3 regions of the Prochlorococcus marinus str. MIT 9313 genome follow, and region 1 is predicted to be linked to each of the others. Evidence: predicted binding sites of a transcription regulator. Region 1 holds the regulator's gene; each other region holds the start of a gene.
What was found. Region 1 encodes NtcA, which controls nitrogen genes in cyanobacteria. Its sites were predicted from a motif close to GTANCNNNNGNTAC; they were not measured.

Region 1 (6,371 bases):
TGTTGCGGAGTGCCACGGCTTCTAGCTCAATCCGCTCTTGAGAACGGTTCAGTAATGCCTTGCCGAGCCGGTTCATCTCACTGCCATCGAACTGCAGTCCGGAACTGAGGGATCCGCGTCTTTTTACCTCTGCCAGAGTTGATGCAAGCAGGAGGCTAAGTCGGTTGCGCACGGTTTCGCTGCTCTTCTCGTTTTGGTCAAGAGTCGTTCGTGCGAGAACTTCGCCTTGTCGGACGATGTTGATATTTTGGCGAGCATCCGGGAAGGCATACACCACGTTCTCACCACGCAACACGTTTGCGGCAGAGCGCACATAGACCACCCAGGTGCCTGGCTTTCGGATGATCTGTTCGATGCGGTTGATGTCGGTGCGTGGCACGAGCAGGATCTGTCGATTGGCTTCTTCACCGGGACGTACGCGTCGAAAAGCCTCCAGGTTTGCTTCCTGAAGTAGGCGGTCGATGACGGCTTTCGCCTGGCTGGGGTTATCGAGCCGCAGGGTGGCTGCAGCAAGTTGCTGCCCACTGCTCAGCACAACATCCCCTCGACGTAAGGCAATGAGGTTGGTCTCGAGCTGCTTCAGTTCTTTTTCAGCCGCGCTAATCCTGCTGCGAACATTGGCTAGTTCAACTTCCGTTCGGCGGATGTCGGCATCTTTTTTGGAAATGTCGCGACTGAGACGAGCTCGTTCCGCCTCGAGCTGTTGTCTTTGTTTTTGTAGTGGTGCGAGTTCGTTGCGAAGGGCGGTAGCTCGCTTTTTGGCTTGCTTCAGTTCATTCTGAACCTGATTGCTGTCCGACCTGGCCTGCTTGAGATCCAGCTCGGCATTGAACTGGGCCGACCGACTTGAATTGAGGGCATCACGGCTTTGTTGGAGTTTGGCCTGAAGGTCATCCAGTTCAAAAAGTCCTACTCGCAGTTGTCGACTGACCAGCAGCATCAGTCCTAGGGACAGGGCGCTAATTAGGCTGCCAGTGAGAACGGTGATGAAGACGGCTGTCCTTCGCGGTCTGAGATTGAACAGGCTCAGCCTTGCTTTGCCTACACGGCTGCCAAGTCGATCGCCAAGGGTGGAGAGCACACCACCGAGGACGAGTAGGGAGAGGATCAGCAGCCAGCCGGTCACGACAATGGGCGGGTGGGATCAGGAATAGTGTCAACCCGTTTCACCATCCTGGACTGGGACGGGGATCAGTTGAATTTTTTAGCAAGGGCAATCGGATCAAGAACGGTGATTTTCTTGCGATCGATTTGCACTAGACCTGAATTGCGCAGGTCTCCCAACAGGCGAGTAATGGTGACGCGAGTGGAGCCGATTGCTTCAGCGATGGACTGATGTGAGAGGCGCAGGTCAATGGTGATTCCTTGTTCCCCTGGAACCCCGAAATCCCGGCAGAGGACTAGCAGGAAACTCACAAGCCTTGATGACATGTCGCGGTGAGTGAGGGTCTCGATCATGGTCTCGGTTTGCAAGATCCGACTTGAGAGACCCTGCAGCAGAAGTAACCCCACGCTGGTGTCGTTTTCGATCGCTTGGCGAACTGAGGTGGCTGGCGCTGTGATCATTTCGACTCGGGTGAAGGCTACGGAGTGATAAAAACGGTCCGAGCGATGGCCTGTGAGTAGAGAGAGCACTCCAAATAGGCTGTTTTCACGCAGCAATGCCACGGTGATCTCTTCACCAGATTCATAGACCCGAGATAGCCGAACCGCGCCGCGTCGAATGAGATAAACCTTTTCGGCAGGATCGCCAGGAAAGAAGATGGTTTTGGAACGCTCCACCATTTCGTTGCTGGCGCCATCCAGTTCACGGATGACTTCCAGCAGGGTTTTCTGGGGTGGAGCAGGCGAGTTGGCCATACTTCCTGACCCTTGAACATAGGGTTGCTGGGCGTAACGGCTGAAGCCGCGGATGACGCCGGCCATGGCTGCGCAGCAAACGGCAGAAATATGAAGTTAGGGAGTGGACCTCCACTACCATGTAGCAATGGTGACGGTTTTTAGTCTTCTTGCATTAATGCCGAGCGTTGGAAGGCTTGTAGATGTTGCAGGCCGGGTTCTGCCAGATTCAGCAAGTCGTTGAGTTGATTCCGGCTGAATGGAGCCCCTTCAGCGGTGCCCTGCAGCTCCAATAGGTGCCCATTGGAGCCCATTACCACGTTTAGATCCACATCAGCCCTGGAGTCTTCGCTGTAGTCGAGGTCGAGAAGGGGATAACTCTCCACTAAACCAACGGATACTGCAGCAACTTGCTCGATGACGGGTTGATGCGTGAGCAGCCCTTGTTCCAGCAAGCGATCGCAGCCTCGTTTTAAGGCAATCCAAGCGCCGGTGATGGAGGCTGTACGTGTGCCGGCATCGGCCTGAATGACGTCACAATCAATTCGCAGGGTGGTTTCCCCAAGAGCGGCCATGTCGATCACGGCGCGCAGGCTGCGGCCAATGAGGCGTTGAATTTCTTGAGTGCGTCCGGAAAGCTTGAGCAGTTCACGGTTCTGTCTTTGCGGGGTAGACCCAGGCAGAAGGCGGTACTCGGCGCTGAGCCAGCCTTTGCCTTGGCCTTTGCGCCAGCGGGGTACACCTTCTTCAACGCAAACACTGCAGAGCACTGAGGTGCGACCAGTGCGGATGATTAACGAACTGAGGGCAAAGCCCATTGGATCCCATGTGATCTGAAGGGGCCGCATCACGTCAGCAAGGCGGCCGTCAGCACGTGGCTGGGGGGATGTGAGCATCGTGCCGTTGGTGGTTGAGATGAACTGAGCCTGGCAGAAACAGGTGCTTTTACACCATGGATAGTGTCAAGAGCCTTGTTAAGCAGCTTTCCACCGCTACATTTGATTTCTGCTGGTTTTGTCGGGGCGATTGAGACTTTTATGACAGCCAGCCTGAGCCCTAGTCATCGCTCCGTGGATCCGTGCATGACGGACCATCGCTCGCAGGAGAGTGATGGGAGTCGGTCTTTGGCAGTAGTTGCTGATAGGCGTTTGCTGCATCTGGTAGCTCCTGAAGGGCAGCTTCAGGTTTATACAGCCCCCTATCGAGGCAGTTTTTCTGTTGTCTTGAGTCAGGCGTTAAGAGCGGCTGGGCTGGGAAGTCGTGTATTGGTGGCTCAGTTCCTCAAGGGAGGAGTAGACCAAGGCCCAGATGGGCGTGTGCGCCTATGTGGGCGACTTGAGTGGCTGCGCCCGGCGGTTCCTGGCTGTCTATCTGAGCCTGCTTCAAGGCTTGCCGTTGACTCCAGCGCGCCTGAGGCCGTGGAGGCCATTTGGCATGAATGTCGGGATCGCATCATGGCGAGTGATTTGGATCAAATGGTGTTGGATGAGGTTGGTCTGGCGATTGCTCTTGGTTATCTCGATGAAGCTGATGTGTTATCAACTCTGGAACAGCGCCCCGGCTCGATGGATGTCATCTTGACTGGCTCAGTCATGCCATCGATCCTGATGGCAATGGCTGATCAGGTCACTGAGTTGCGTCGTGGTTTCTAATGCTTAAAAACGATCGTTGGATCACCGAACAGGCCGCAGCAGGGATGCTTGAACCCTTTCAAGCCGGACTGATTCGACATCTTGATCCTGAGCAGCATCAACGGCCTGTACTCAGCTTTGGCTGTTCTTCCTTTGGTTATGACCTAAGGCTCTCTGCGAAGGAGTTTTTGATCTTTCGCCATGTACCAGGCACGGTGATGAATCCGAAGCGATTTAATCCTGCAAATCTCGAATCCACCCCTTTGCATCAGGACGAGGATGGCGAGTATTTCATCCTGCCGGCTCATTCTTATGGTCTCGGTGTGGCGCTGGAGAAGATGAAGGTCCCATCAAATATCACTGTCATTTGCCTAGGTAAGAGTACCTATGCCCGCCTTGGTATTATCGTTAATACAACTCCCGCCGAAGCCAGTTGGGAAGGGCATCTCACGCTTGAATTCAGCAATAGTTCTGGAGCTGATTGCCGTATCTATGCCAATGAAGGCATTTGTCAGCTTCTTTTCTTCGAGGGTGATCCCTGCGATACCACCTACAGCGATCGCCAGGGTAAATATCAACATCAGCCAGAACGCGTCACTCTCGCCAGGATTTGAACGAAAAAGATCTGTTGAATGCATGTCTGCTCTCAACAGATCTTTTTGATTTTGTAGACATTGATAGAGTGAAGCTACTGATCTCATCCCCCACGTATGTCAGACAAGCAGCCAAAATCCGCACCTCCTGAGGTGGAAGTTAATACCTCAGGTGATTATCTTGGTGGATGGGGACAGTTTGGCAACTCTTTTGTCTTTTGGGTGAGTGCTGTCGTTCTCGCTGCTTGTGTAGGAGTTTTGGCGTTCAGTATTAGCCTGCTTCAAGGTTAAAGATGAGATTTTTTGAAACTTAATTCTATGAGACGGACTTCTTTGCTGTTCAGGTTTTCTGCGGGCTTTGAAATTCTTGGTGGGATTTTTGCTCTTGTTCTGCCTGTTAAATTTTGTTCACTACTTTTTGGTTATACGCTAGTCACTGAACTGGTAGGTATTGCAAGATTATTTGCATTGGCAATCATTGCTCTTGGCTGGGCGTGCTGGGAAGTTTCCAGCCATGCGCCGATGCAAAATCCGAGAAGATCTCTTTGTTATTATAATATTGCTGTTGGCCTTTTGTTAGCGTCTATTGGTGTGAGTCAAGATTTAACTGGTGTTCTTTTGTGGCCAGGAGTATTTATTCATCTTGCAATAGGGATTTTGCTTTTGCCTGGCCTTACAAAACTAGAGATTTCCTAGCCAAGGGAATTGATTCTATTGATTTGGTTAAATGCCTAAATAGCTTATTCGCAAATTAGGCCGAGATATAAGAAGAATTTAGCTAGACAAGCAAACCTGCGATTGTTTAGAGATTGGGATATTGGGCCTAATCAGCTTTTAGAGCTAAGTTCAACAAGGTGTCTAAAGATCGCCTCAGCTGTTTAACTTATTGACCTTTCCTGTTGGCTTGCCGCATTCAGTCACTGTCTGCGAAGGAGAGCTGTCAAGCTGGAGTGTCTCTTGTGGCATTGGTGTTACTTCCAGTGAGAAACTGGGGTCGGCTAGCTAGGGAGCAGTGGTCATTCATCTAGTCTATTGGAGAGAATTTGTTAGCGATAAAACTACTGATAAGGAATAAGAAAGCACTTTAATTACTTCACTGAAGTAAGATTTATTTTCGCGTTATGGTCGATAGGCTGCTTGCGATACCTTGTTCTAGCCTTATGCGACTAGAGCTTTGGTCGCTGGACAATATTGATATTCTTCTTGATCTATTTAGTCGATATAATTATATTAGTTGATGGCTCAAGAGCTTCTGCGATGGCTCGTCATGTTATCGATATTTGCTTATTGACTGCTTTTAGATTAGCCATGGCTCATTGGCCTAATAGCCTCTAAATCGTTTTGCTTCTCTGTTCGTTCTTGTGATGCATTCAGGTTGCTGATAGCGCCTACACCGGCGAAGTTTGGTAGTGGTTGGTTTTGAATCAGAGCATCAGTTAATTGCTGTAGTTGTTCTTGAGTGCGTGCACCCAGTGAGAGACCCTGCAGTTTGCCTTTGTTATCAAAGAAGTTCAGCTGGGGAATGCCGTTGACGTCGTAGCGATCGACAAGGTCTTGCCAGCGGGGGTTGTCGACGTTTACCAGCACAACGTCGAGCTGGTCTTCCCTGTCACGTTCCGTTTTGAGCATGGCTGGGGCCATTTCACGACAGGCTTGACACCAATCAGCATAAAATTCGATCACGGTCGGTCGACCATTGGTGAGTGCGACATCTGGGTCGAGGGAGCGCCGTGCCAGTTGTTCGAGCGGTGCCTCAGCATTGAGGCCGCCCCGCAGCAGGAAAAGAACGACTGCTAATCCCAATGCTGTGAATAGCAGGATCAACCTTTGGCCTTGGCCGAGAGTGGAAGACGGGGAACTTCCGGTCATGATGGGCAAGATTCTCGATGCACTTTGGCAGGTCTGTTTTGTTGTTGTTGCTCGCTTCAATGGGCTAACTGGTCAGAAGTGAAGCGTCTTTTCACCATTCGTTGAGGCTGATGCAGATGCTGCGTCTCCTCGTTGTGCCCTTTCGTGCCCCCTCGTTGCTGTTGCTCTTTGGGGTGGCGGTCGTTATGGGCAACCATTGGTCGTTGCTTCAGTCTGAGCAGATAGACAGCCTCGGTATTGATGTTGAGCTCTTCTGGGTTGTTGAGCTCCTTCAGGCGGTCGTGTTGGTCGTGATTTGCACGATGCCGGATCTGATCTTGCGTCAGGTTTCCTTGCTGATGGCTGCCAGTCGTGCAATCAGTTTGCTGGTGGTTTTGTTGTTGGTGATCACCGCTGGCCTGTACCTACTGCACCTGAGCCTGCTTGCGGATGTTCTCAT
Region 2 (6,371 bases), 1.1 Mb from region 1:
TCAACGTAAGATCCATATCTTGTCGTAGAGATCAATGGCTAACGCGAACAAAACTGCGGCAATTCAGTTCACACGTGGTGTTGATGAACCTGTCGTTCCTGACATCAAACTGACACGCAGTAGTGACGGCCGTACCGGCAGAGCTCTTTTTGTCTTTGATCAGCCAGAGATCATGGCCCCGGAAACATGGGCAGGTATCACCGGCATGTTCATGATCGACGAAGAAGGCGAACTCGTGACACGTGAGGTGAATGCACGTTTTGTTAATGGCAAACCAAGCGCACTTGAAGTCACCTACATCTGGAAATCAGAAGCGGATTTTGAACGCTTCATGCGATTTGCTAAACGCTATGCAGCTTGCAACGGTCTGGGCTACTCCCAAAACTAAGGGGAGAATGCAAAGGCTGGCTGCCTGAACACGGGTGAAATTCTCCCAATGGCTCGCTCTGGCTGCACTGATGGCCACGAGTGTGCTGTTTTGGAGCCTTAGAGAGGTGCTGATCCACCTCTTTGCAGGCATTGTTCTTGCCATGGCTCTCTGCACTCTGGTGGGTGAGCTGCGCACAAGGAAACCCATGCCTCGCAGCATGGCTTTACTGATCTGCTTGGTCGCTCTTGCCCTTGTTGTTGGCACTGCCACAGCAATTGTGGTTCCTCCTTTTACAGAGCAATTCCACCAATTGCTTTTACAACTTCCTTCAGCAGCGAAGGAACTCTGGAAGCTGGCCATCGGCGCCATCAACCAAACCTCTGCAATGGTCTACGGAGTTGACAACAACAAGGGTGGCTGGGAAGAACAGCTGTTTGCAAATGGGTTAAACGCATTGCCAGATGGTGCAAGCTTGGCCTCAGGAGTGAGGGAAGGCCTGCAAGGCCTTCTAGGCCTTGCAGGCAACCTCGGCAGCGGCTTGGTGCAACTCCTGTTTGTGTTGGCAATGAGCTTGATGGTGGCGGTGCAACCGACGGCATACAGAGATGTAGCCATCTCGTTATTGCCTTCGTTTTATAGGCGACGAGCCCGCTCGATCCTGAGCCAATGCGGAGATGCGCTGAGCAGCTGGATGGTGGGTGTACTGATCAGTTCCTTTTGTGTGGCCCTGCTTGCCGCAATCGGCCTTTCACTACTTGGGATCAAGCTGGTGATGGCGAATGCCTTGCTTGCTGGGATGCTCAACGTGATCCCAAATGTAGGGCCTACCTTGAGCACGATCTTTCCGATGTCGGTAGCGCTGCTTGATGCACCCTGGAAAGCAGTCGCTGTGCTTGGGCTCTATGTGGTGATTCAGAACCTGGAAAGTTATGTGATCACTCCATCAGTGATGCATCACCAGGTGAAATTGTTGCCCGGGCTGACTCTCACAGCCCAGTTTGTCTTCACAGTGGTGTTTGGTCCTCTTGGCCTGCTGTTGGCGCTGCCACTCGCTGTCGTGCTGCAAGTGTTGATTCGCGAGGTGGTCATCCACGATTTGCTTGATCCCTGGAAGAAAAAGCGATTGGCGCCATGAATGCCCGCACCCTTCTTGTCGCACTCACTCTGGTGGTGCTGGCTTTGCTCACCTGGCAGCTGCGTTGGGTGTTGTTAGTGCTCTTTGGAGCAGTGGTATTAGCAGTAGCACTTGATGTGCTAATTGAGAAACTTCAGGACCGCCTCTCCTGGCCTCGTCCCCTTTCGCTAGCAGTGGTGCTGGTGGTGCTGCTGCTTGGCGGTGCCTTGGTTTTCCAGCTGCTGGTGCCTGAGTTGATCACCCAGGTTCAAGAGTTGGGCAACCTCGTACCCACCCTGGTGAGCAAGCTGAAATCGATGCTGGTCAGCAACCCGCGACTGATGAATCTGGAAGAGTCTTTTGCCGAACAGTTCAGCTGGGATCGGATCCAACCCTTGGGCTCGCAATTGCTTGGCGTGGCAGGCGGGGCCGCCAACAGCCTGATTCAGTTGTTGTTGATGAGCCTGCTGGCTGTCTTGCTAGCGCTAGACCCTGTATCCCATCGCCAAATGGTGATTGCTGCAACGCCTCGGCCTGCGCGACAGGAGATGGCTGAATTGCTTGATCAATGCCGTTTGGCTCTTGGTGGCTGGCTTGCTGGGATGACGATCTCAGCCAGCAGCGTGTTTGTGCTCACTTGGGCAGGGCTTGCACTGCTCAAGGTTCCTCTGGCCCTATTGAGTGCATTGGTCTGTGGCTTGCTGACCTTCGTCCCCACCATTGGGCCAACGGCCGCCTCACTGCTGCCATTGGCCATGGCCCTGCTTGTTTCACCCCTACTAATGCTGCAAGTTCTGCTATTGCGGCTGATTTTGCAGAATCTTGAGGCGTTTTTGCTCACCCCGCTGTTATTGCGGCGTACGGTCAACCTGCTTCCCACCGTGGCGTTAATGGCTCAACTGAGCTTGGGCGCCTTATTGGGTCTACCAGGGGTGTTGTTGGCTTTGCCACTTGTGGTGGTTTTGCAGGTAGGAATGGAGCAGGTGGTTGTTAAACAGATCATGGATCGTTGGGCGTAATCATCCAACAATATTCGCTTGATATGAGGCTGTCATTTATTGATGATTGGCAACAAATCAATCACGACTGCAACTTCATGCTGGACGATTTTATGTCCATGAGCTTTTTGGATTTATAGATGTATTTGGTTTTGCATCTAGAATTAACCACTTGCACATCCCACTTGCACATCCCTGAGCCAGGTAGGTGAATAACAACAACGGACCCTTTCTCTCTTGAATCGAAAAAGTCTTTTTGTTGGATTGCTTCAAGGAAATAGGCGTAAGCAGGCACAGAATAGACATACAACTACCTTTTTAGACTAGGCAGCTTGATACATTTGAAGTTTGAATGTAGCAATTCAAAAGCTCAGCAAAGCCAAAATCTACTTGAAGCCGTAAAGTTGTTCACATAAACAACCGCATACGCAGTATTGGATGATTTATTAGCAGTTTCTGCCATTGACTACGAAGACATTTATTCTGAAGCCTGGCCATTACTTAATGGCTGCAAATCATAAGAGATCATGGTATTCCACTTAGCCGTTTAGCTTGAGCTAAAGGAATGAGCACTCAATCCAATCTTCTACTGCAAGATGCAGTTGATATTAATTTTAGATAGCTTGCTATTTACACACTAATGCTAGCAATTAAGTATCACAATATACTGTTAATACATATCCCACGAATAAACATTCACAGCCATTAGATTCTAATTCCTTTCCATAGTCAAAGCGCCTCGGAGGAAATTTCTATACAACAAGCCATATTTTCCTGAAGGCTAAGTCATTAAAAAGTCCCCGCTTAGGTGCGGGGACTTGAAAATTAGTTTAAATGAATAACTTTCCCTATTTTTTCAAACAGATGGTGATCTTTTCACCCAACCTCATGCGTCGTAATACATGGTGAACTCATGGGGATGAGGCCGTTGACGCAATTGCTGCACCTCTTCGTATTTGATGTCAATCCAGTTGTCAATGAAGTCTTCAGTGAAGACTCCCCCTTCCATGAGGTAGTTCTTGTCTGCATTTAACGCTTCGAGTGCACCATTAAGTGAAGCTGGCACTGTGGGGATGCTGGCAAGGCGTTCTTCTGGTAGTTCAAATAGATCCTCATCGAAACCATCGCCAGGGTCAATTTGGTTTTTAATGCCGTCAACGCCCGCCATCATCATTGCGCTGAAAGCTAGATAAGGATTGGCCAAGGCATCGCCTGGGCGGAATTCAAGACGCTTAGCTTTCGGGTTTGGGCCAGTGAGCGGAATGCGAACAGCTGCAGACCTATTGCCCTGAGAATAAACAAGGTTTACAGGAGCTTCAAAACCTGGCACCAAACGCTTGTAGCTATTGGTTGTGGGGTTTGTGAAAGCCAGGAAGGAGGGAGCATGCTTAAGGATGCCGCCGATATACCAGCGAGCCGTCTGTGACAAGTTGGCGTAGGTGCCTTCTCCAAAGAACAGGGGTTGGCCTCCTTTAAAGAGGCTCTGGTGAACATGCATCCCGGTGCCGTTGTCGTTGAACACCGGCTTGGGCATAAATGTTGCCGTTTTGCCGTATTTACGTGCAACATTCCTGACGATGTACTTGTAAATCATCACGTTGTCCGCAGCTTCAATCAGCTCAGCGAACTTCATCCCCAATTCATGTTGGCCAGCACCTGCAACTTCATGGTGGTGCTTCTCCATCGGGATTCCTAATTGCCCCATCAGCAGCAGCATTTCGGAACGGATGTCCTGGGCGGTGTCGTTGGGTGGAACCGGAAAGTAGCCCTCTTTCAGTTGGATCTTGTAGGCAAGGTTGCCGCCTTCTTCAATGCGACCGCTATTCCAAGGGGCCTCAATCGTGTCAACGCTGTAGAAGCAACCACCTTCGCCAGAGTTGTAGCGGACGTCGTCAAAGATGAAAAACTCTGGCTCAGGGCCGAAAAAAGCAGTATCGGCCAGGCCGGTGCCGGCTAAGTAACCGAGGGCTTTTTGGGCAAGCGCCCTGGGGCATCTGGCATAGGGCTCACCACTACGAGGTTCCCGAATGGAACAGATCAAGCTAAGAGTCTTGTGGCGATAAAAGGGGTCGATCCAGGCCGTACTGGCGTCGGGCACCATATCCATATCTGATTCGTTAATGGCCTTCCATCCACGGATGGAAGATCCATCGAAAGCCAAGCCATTCGCAAAGGCTTCCTCATCAATCAAATCCGAACAAACGGTGAGATGCTGCCACTTGCCGTGCAGATCAGTGAACTTGAGGTCAATCAGTTCAATGCCCTCGTCCTTGATCTGGCGGAGGACGTCTTGGGGTGATTTGCCCATGGCGAAGATGAGGCCGAGCCGGCGATAAGAGAGCGACCGTAATCAGCCGCATGGCCCCCTTTTTGTAGCAACAGGTACCTTCTACTGAAGCCTTGTTTCCTTTCTGGGTGGATTCCGTAACCGTTTCTGTCAGCTTGAGCTGATCTAAGTCTGGGTGAACTTTATGGCTGGATCACTGATTTTGATTGTTTAGTCTTCTATATCCCTCAACTCGTCCAAGTCGTCCATTCGTCCTCAATGGCTGATCTCATCACAGGGTTGATTGGTTGCTACAACCATTTTCTTTCAGCCTTCGCTCGATCTGCATGAACGGTTTTGAAGCCTGCTTTCAGTCAATGGGAATCAGGCTTCAAAGGGACTTTGCCAGACGAGCTAGCGTTTTTTTACTTACTTCCCTTCTGCTGCCAAAAGACGCAAAAAAAATAATCAGTATTTTTTAATTGCCCTCGCTATTGATTGACCTGCTTGGTTGCCGTTGCAATCCCTCAAAAAAGTCCCGGGGATGAAGGGTGACTGCTTAGGCTCTAGATAATTGAACTAACCAAGGGCCTTGGCGACGACGCAAACCCTTCCCCAGGTTGACCAATCTCATAAGACGGTTCTCGAACCGATTGCCACGCCTAGCCGCTTGCTATTTGGGCCTGGACCCTCAAATGCCGATCCCAAGGTGCTTCAGGCACTTGCGCGCTCTCCGATTGGCCATCTTGATCCCCTTTATCTGGAATTGATGGGTGAGGTTCAGGAGTTGCTCCGCTACACCTGGCAGACCGACAACCGTTTCACACTGCCGATGAGCGGTACTGGTAGTGCCGCCATGGAGGCGACCTTGGCCAATACCGTTGAACCTGGTGACACGGTATTGGTTGCTGTAAACGGTTATTTCGGCAATCGCCTTGCCGATATGGCTGCTCGCTATCGAGCCAATGTTCAGTTGATTGAAAAACCCTGGGGAGAAGCCTTTTCCCTTGCAGAGCTAGAAGCAGCTTTGAGCGAGCATCGTCCAGCAATTCTGGCTCTAGTGCATGCAGAAACATCCACTGGCGTTTGTCAGCCAATGGATGGGGTCGGCGATCTTTGCCATAAGCACGATTGCCTCTTACTGCTTGATACGGTCACCTCCTTAGGCGCTGTACCGGTTTTTCTGGATCAATGGAAGGTTGATCTGTCTTACAGCTGCAGCCAGAAGGGGCTCAGCTGCCCTCCTGGTCTTGGCCCTTTCACCATGGGACCCCGCGCCGAAGAGAAGCTTGTGGCCCGTAGTAGCAAGGTGCCCAATTGGTATCTAGACGTGTCGCTGCTGAATCAGTATTGGGGAAGCGACAGGGTTTATCACCACACTGCGCCGGTGAATATGAACTTTGGGATGCGTGAAGCGCTGCGATTACTTGCGGATGAGGGCCTTGAAAACGCTTGGGATCGTCATCGCTGCAATGCCGAAGTGCTCTGGGCAGGGCTCGAGAGTCTTGGTTTGGAGTTGCATGTACCTGAAGCCTTGCGTTTGCCCACACTCACAACTGTTTGCATTCCTAATGGAGTTGATGGCAATGCCTTCCGTCTGCATTTGCTGAATGAGCACGGCAT
Region 3 (6,371 bases), 430 kb from region 1:
GGTCTGGTCAACGGACCCCTCGACTGAACTGCTTCTACACCTCGTCCCTTTCGCTGCATTGCTATGGCCTACCGGATCGATCGCCAGGCCTACGCCGAAACCTACGGCCCCACCACAGGTGACCGCATACGCCTAGCAGACACCGAGTTGATCCTGGAGGTGGAACGCGATTTCACCACCTACGGCGAAGAAGTCAAATTCGGTGGAGGGAAAGTGATCCGCGACGGCATGGGGCAATCCCAGCAATCCCGCGCCAATGGTGCTGTTGACACCGTGATCACCAATGCCCTGATCCTCGACTGGTGGGGGATCGTCAAAGCAGATATCGGCCTAAGAGACGGACGGATCGTTGCCATCGGCAAGGCTGGCAATCCCGACATCACTGACGGGATTGACATTGTGATCGGCCCAGGCACTGAAGCCATTGCTGGAGAGGGTCACATCGTGACCGCCGGCGCCATCGATAGCCACATCCATTTCATTTGCCCACAGCAAATCGAGACTGCCCTGGCTAGCGGCGTTACCACCATGCTCGGTGGTGGTACAGGTCCGGCAACAGGCACCAATGCCACTACCTGTACACCTGGCGCCTTTCACATCAGCCGCATGCTGCAAGCAGCCGAAGGCTTGCCGATGAATCTTGGCTTCTTTGGTAAAGGCAATGCCAGTACAGCTGAAGCTCTCGAGGAGCAAGTACTAGCCGGTGCCTGCGGCCTCAAACTCCACGAAGACTGGGGTACCACTCCAGCAGCTATTGACTGCTGTCTTTCGGTAGCCGATCGCTTTGATGTCCAGGTCTGCATCCACACAGACACGCTCAATGAAGCAGGTTTTGTAGAAGACACAATCCGAGCCATCGGCGGACGCACCATCCACACCTTCCATACCGAAGGGGCCGGTGGAGGCCATGCACCAGACATCATCCGTATCTGTGGTGAAAGCAACGTGCTGCCCAGCTCCACAAATCCAACCCGGCCTTACACCCGCAACACCCTGGAAGAGCACCTCGACATGCTCATGGTTTGCCACCACCTAGATCCAGCGATTCCTGAAGATGTGGCCTTTGCCGAATCGCGCATCCGTCGCGAAACGATCGCTGCGGAAGATATTCTCCACGACCTCGGTGCCTTCAGCATCATTGCCAGTGATTCCCAAGCGATGGGACGAGTCGGAGAGGTGATTACCAGAACATTCCAGACCGCTCACAAGATGAAAGTTCAGAGAGGCCCTCTGCCAGAAGATGCTGCCAATCCACGTGGCAGTCGTAACGACAACAACCGCATAAAGCGCTACATCGCCAAAGTAACGATCAACCCCGCCATTGCCCACGGCATTGACAACCATGTTGGCTCAGTAGAGGTAGGCAAACTGGCAGACCTGGTGCTCTGGAAGCCAGGCTTCTTCGGCGTGCGGCCAGAACTTGTCATCAAGGGCGGGTCAATCATCTGGGCGCAAATGGGCGATGCTAATGCCTCGATTCCAACACCTGGACCAGTCCATGGCAGACCAATGTTTGCAGCATTCGGCAAAGCCCTTGCCCCCAGCTGCCTCACCTTCCTGAGCCAAGCGGCCATCGAAACAGATCTTCCCAACAAGCTGGGGCTGCAACGTGCCTGCATTCCCGTTCTGAACACCCGCACGATCGGCAAAGCAGAAATGCACAACAACAATTCACTACCAAAAGTAGAGGTAGATCCACAAACTTACGAGGTGTTCGCCGACGGCGATTTACTCACATGCGACCCCGCAGAAGAACTGCCAATGGCCCAGCGATATCTCCTACTTTAAACGCTAAATTCAACATCTACCTTTAGGTTGCTAAGTAATAGATCAAGACTTGATCGGCATCACAACCTCAGCCGGCTGAGGAGCACACTCTGCAACCTGTTCATCAACTACTGCACCCACAATCACAATCGACGGCGCTGCAAACCCTTCGCTCTGCACCCTTTGAACCAACTGTTCCAAGGGAGCTTTGAGGTAGCGCTGACCTACGACAGTGCCCTGTTGAATGATTGCTGCGGACGTAGCTGGATCGAGTCCACCGGCAATCAACTCTTCGACGATATAAGCAAGGTTATGCAAACCCATATAAATCACCAGGCTGTCACTTGCGCTAGCAAGATCCTTCCAATTCACAGAAGGGCGCTGTTTGTCGATCTTCTCGTGACCTGTCACAAAGGTGACAGAACTACCACCACAACGATGGGTCAGAGGAATACCCACATAGGCCGGCGCAGCCATCCCCGCTGTAATCCCAGGGACCACCTCCACCGATACCCCATGACTCTGCAAATAGGCGGCCTCCTCACCACCCCGCCCAAACAAAAAAGGATCACCACCTTTTAGGCGTACTACACAGGAATGACTCTGAGCCAATTCAACAAGCAACTCATTTGTCTTGGACTGTGGAACCCAATGACGTTCTCGACGTTTACCAACAAAATGCCGTTCACAAGACTCGGGCACTAACTCGAGTACTTCCTTAGGCACCAGAGCATCGTGAACCAAGGCTCCGCACTGGCGAAGCAGACGATAAGCCTTCAGTGTGAGCAAATCAGGATCACCAGGGCCTGCACCCACCAAATACACAGTGCCAAAGTCCAAAGAGCTCATGGCAATGCAGCCAGCAAATCAATCAAACCCAATCGAAATAACTCAATCTCAAGTAGGGAAGTCATCACCCCACAATCGCGCAGCGTCTGCGTAATCTGGATTGGCGCCAAGGCGAGAAAAAGAGGCGTGGATGCCTCCTTCGCTGAAGCGACATCAGCATGCCAATCGTCCCAGGACAACATGGGCAACGCCAGCCGCTGCTGCAGCAAACTTAAATAGCGATGAGCAACACCCTGGCGAAGGGGATGGTGAACCAAAACAAGAGAGCCATCACGACAATCATGATGCTGCACCCACTCCTGTAACAATCGCCACCAAGAGGGCCAGGCACCCAAGAAAGGCACCAACCTGGTGTTCACACCCTGTTGCTGAAGTCGCTGACGAATCAACGGCACATCCTCTCGAACATGAGAACCAGGCAGCAGCAACAAAGGAACCAGCCAAATAGGATCTGCACTCTGCTCATGGCGATCAGTAGCCGTTAAGGCCTCTACCAGCACAGGTGTGCCACGAAGTTGCGCGACCTGCAGAGCAAAAGAACGCACACAAGAAGGAACATATCCACCAGCACGGCCATGCACGATCAAACGCAAAGCGCGCTTACAACCAACCTCCTCATGCTTTCGTAACAACGGCCACGGATCTAAGACATCCGAAACTGGTGAAGTCATTCCAGTCTTAATAGTCGACTGCAACCATGACATCCCGTCGCTATCGAACACAGTCGCAAACTCGGTTGAGGACGAGTGGTCGCCAAGGCAGACAGGGTGCAACCCGCTCAAAACGCTTTAACAGTGACTTCGAAAGGGATTTAGCTGCCATGAACCGTGTGTGGAAAATGCTCAGACAAGGCACAATCCGCTGGTTGGGAGAGATAGGCCGCCAATACTGAAATCACTTAAAATTTATACACAGCAGCCATAAAGAAAAAAACTTGTGCACCTAGATGTATCGATAAACACCAAATTTTGAATTTCACACAAATGCTCAGTTTTGTTCAATCTGATACCGCCAATACCCTCTTCCATCAGGCTTAATGACTCCATTCGCAGCCTGGCCTCACTCCTCAACACCTCTAGTTGCCAACATCAGCCGGGTTCAGAATGTACACAAAGACACCAATTCTTGAATTTCACACAAATGCTCAGTTTTGTTCAATCTGATACCGCCAATACCCTCTTCCATCAGGCTTAATGACTCCATTCGCAGCCTGGCCTCACTCCTCAACACCTCTAGTTGCCAACATCAGCCGGGTTCAGAATGTACACAAAGACACCAATTCTTGAATTTCACACAAATGCTCAGTTTTGTTCAATCTGATACCGCCAATACCCTCTTCCATCAGGCTTAATGACTCCATTCGCAACTTACCCTTGCTTCAATAATGGCAGGGCCTAAAAACCATGGCTATCGAATGCGCGAATAAAATTTAAACAACATGATCACTTCTTTTCAAGTTTAATTTCAACAAAATTTCATGGTTATTAGCTCTCCTGCGAAACAATTTCTACAAGGAAAGAAGCTCAACAAAATTGAGCAAAATAAAGCTTTTAAAGATGGCTTAGATGTTGGTGATGAACTTGAAAACTTTGCTCAGCTCGGTTGGGAACAGGTCGATAAAACAGACCTCGAACTGCGCCTGAAATGGTATGGAATGTTCTGGCGACCCAAAACCCCTGGCAAGTTCATGCTACGGCTAAGGATACCCAATGGTGTTCTCAATAGCCACCAAATAAAAGTAGTGGCCTCAATCGTGGGTCGCTACGGAGAAGACGGCAGTTGCGACATCACAACACGCCAAAACCTACAGCTTCGTGGTGTTTTACTGAGTGATCTTCCCGAAATCCTCAAACGTCTTGAAGAGGCAGGTCTCAACACAATCCAATCAGGTTTTGATAACCCACGCAATGTCACAGGAAATCCACTGGCTGGGATTGACCCTCTTGAAATTGTTGATACTCGCCCATACACAACTGAACTACAAAATTTCCTGACGAATCAAGGAAAGGGAAACCATGAATTCTCCAACCTTCCCCGCAAATGGAATACGGCAGTTGCAGGGGCCCGCGATAATTTCCTGCTCCATAACGACATCATCTTCCATCCAGTGGAACACGATGGGGTGATGGGTTTCGGCGTCTGGCTCGGAGGGATCCTCTCCTCGCAGATGAATGACTATGCGCTGCCTTTAAATGCCTGGGTTAAACCCAATGAAATCTGTCGGCTCACCGGCACTATTCTAACGTTATGGCGAGATAACGGTGAGCGCAACAATCGCCCTAAGGGCAGGTTTCGCATGTACCTCGACAGCGTGGGCATCGAAGCGTTTCGCACCATGGTGGTGGAAAAATTTGGACCGCTAACACCTGATCCCGGTTCTGTATTTGAAGACAAGCCACGCTCTTTTTACGGAATCCACCCTCAGAAACAAACAGGGCTTCACTACGCCGGCATGCATGTACCGGTTGGACGATTAAACGCAGAAGATCTTCAGGATCTTGCTAGCGCCAGTCTTAACTATGGCAGTGGTGAAATTCGTCTTACAGAAGACCAGAACATCATTTTGGTGGGGCTATCAACTACCAACCTCGACAAATTTCAAGCTGATCCACTGCTACAGCGTTTTCCACTTGAGCCCGGTTCCATTGCCGCCGGCACTGTCTCCTGCACAGGAAATACGTACTGCAGCTTCGCCCTTACAAACACCAAAGATCAGGCCATGGCAATGGCACATGAACTGGATGCAGAACTCATCCTCCCTGAGGAAATAAAAGTCCATTGGACTGGCTGTCCCAACAGCTGTGGCCAGGCCTACATGGGCGCAATCGGCCTCACAGGAACCAAAGCCCGTGCACCGAACGGGGGCCAAGGCATGGTTGAGGCCTATGACCTCAGCCTTGAAGGCAGGCAAGGGCCGGATGCCCAAATCGGAACACTGCATCGCAAAGGCATTCCTGGCAGCGAACTGAAAGACGTTCTGCGGGAATTACTGATCGAACGCTTCGGTGCTCAACCTCGTAGCCAACCGAAGCAAAACAGCGACCCTTTCTCAAACTTCATGAACTGGTTCAGCAATTTAGGCGAAAACAGCAGCCCATCCCCTTGAGCTGCGATCGCTAAACCACCGTTCTTAGATCAATCACCTATCAAGCCACACCATGCAATCGACTTCCCAAGCACGTGATCTTTTCTCTCGCTTTGTCAACTGGTTAAGCAACAGCGGTCACGACAAGCCTGCAATCAATCAAAAAGAAGGTGGCCAAGATGTCTTCTCACGCCTGATGAACCGAATCAGCGGCTGAAACCCTTAATTCCTTCCTTCAACACCCCACCCCAACGAGAACTGCCATGGATGTGAACACATCCCAAATGGACTACGTCCTGCCCAATGAACTCGTCGACGGCATGATTACTGCCGGCGGAAAAAAATCCAGTGTCAGCATTAAAAATCTGCTGGTACGTGGTTTCTATTCAGGAGCGATTCTTGGCCTAGCCACCTGCTTAGCCATCACCGTAGGAGTCCAGTCTGGAATGCCATTTCTAGGCTCCGTTCTCTTCCCCTTTGGGTTTGCCAGCATCGTGCTCTTCGGCATGGAGCTAGTCACAGGCAACTTCGCCTTATTGCCAATGGCAACCTGGGCAGGGAAAAGCACATGGCAAGCAACCTTCCGCAACTGGATATGGGTTTGGATTGGCAATTTCATCGGCTGTGCATTGGTGGCTCTATTACTCGCCACAAGCCTGACCAGCGCAGG

Region 2: the regulator NtcA is predicted to act here: its motif matches at 4,855-4,868, upstream of glnA (type I glutamate--ammonia ligase).
Region 3: the regulator NtcA is predicted to act here: its motif matches at 3,565-3,578, upstream of AKG35_RS11930 (CbiX/SirB N-terminal domain-containing protein).

The regions. Positions count from the first base shown of each region.
Region 1 is NC_005071.1:1,935,100-1,941,470, reverse strand. It holds gene AKG35_RS09815 (DUF3084 domain-containing protein) at 1-1,126, opposite strand, end outside; gene ntcA (global nitrogen regulator NtcA) at 1,192-1,926, opposite strand; gene rph (ribonuclease PH) at 2,001-2,735, opposite strand; gene AKG35_RS09800 (cob(I)yrinic acid a,c-diamide adenosyltransferase) at 2,877-3,491, shown strand; gene dcd (dCTP deaminase) at 3,491-4,084, shown strand; gene AKG35_RS13035 (hypothetical protein) at 4,181-4,354, shown strand; gene AKG35_RS09790 (hypothetical protein) at 4,367-4,759, shown strand; gene AKG35_RS09785 (thioredoxin family protein) at 5,366-5,932, opposite strand; gene AKG35_RS09780 (hypothetical protein) at 6,049-6,371, shown strand, end outside.
Region 2 is NC_005071.1:655,964-662,334, reverse strand. It holds gene mnmH (tRNA 2-selenouridine(34) synthase MnmH) at 1-9, shown strand, start outside; gene psb28 (photosystem II reaction center protein Psb28) at 35-388, shown strand; gene AKG35_RS03165 (AI-2E family transporter) at 423-1,505, shown strand; gene AKG35_RS03160 (AI-2E family transporter) at 1,502-2,503, shown strand; gene glnA (type I glutamate--ammonia ligase) at 3,369-4,790, opposite strand; gene AKG35_RS03145 (pyridoxal-phosphate-dependent aminotransferase family protein) at 5,341-6,371, shown strand, end outside.
Region 3 is NC_005071.1:2,361,046-2,367,416, forward strand. It holds gene AKG35_RS11915 (urease subunit beta) at 1-27, shown strand, start outside; gene ureC (urease subunit alpha) at 64-1,788, shown strand; gene cobA (uroporphyrinogen-III C-methyltransferase) at 1,831-2,616, opposite strand; gene AKG35_RS11930 (CbiX/SirB N-terminal domain-containing protein) at 2,613-3,398, opposite strand; gene AKG35_RS11935 (ferredoxin--nitrite reductase) at 4,094-5,722, shown strand; gene AKG35_RS11940 (hypothetical protein) at 5,775-5,918, shown strand; gene AKG35_RS11945 (formate/nitrite transporter family protein) at 5,986-6,371, shown strand, end outside.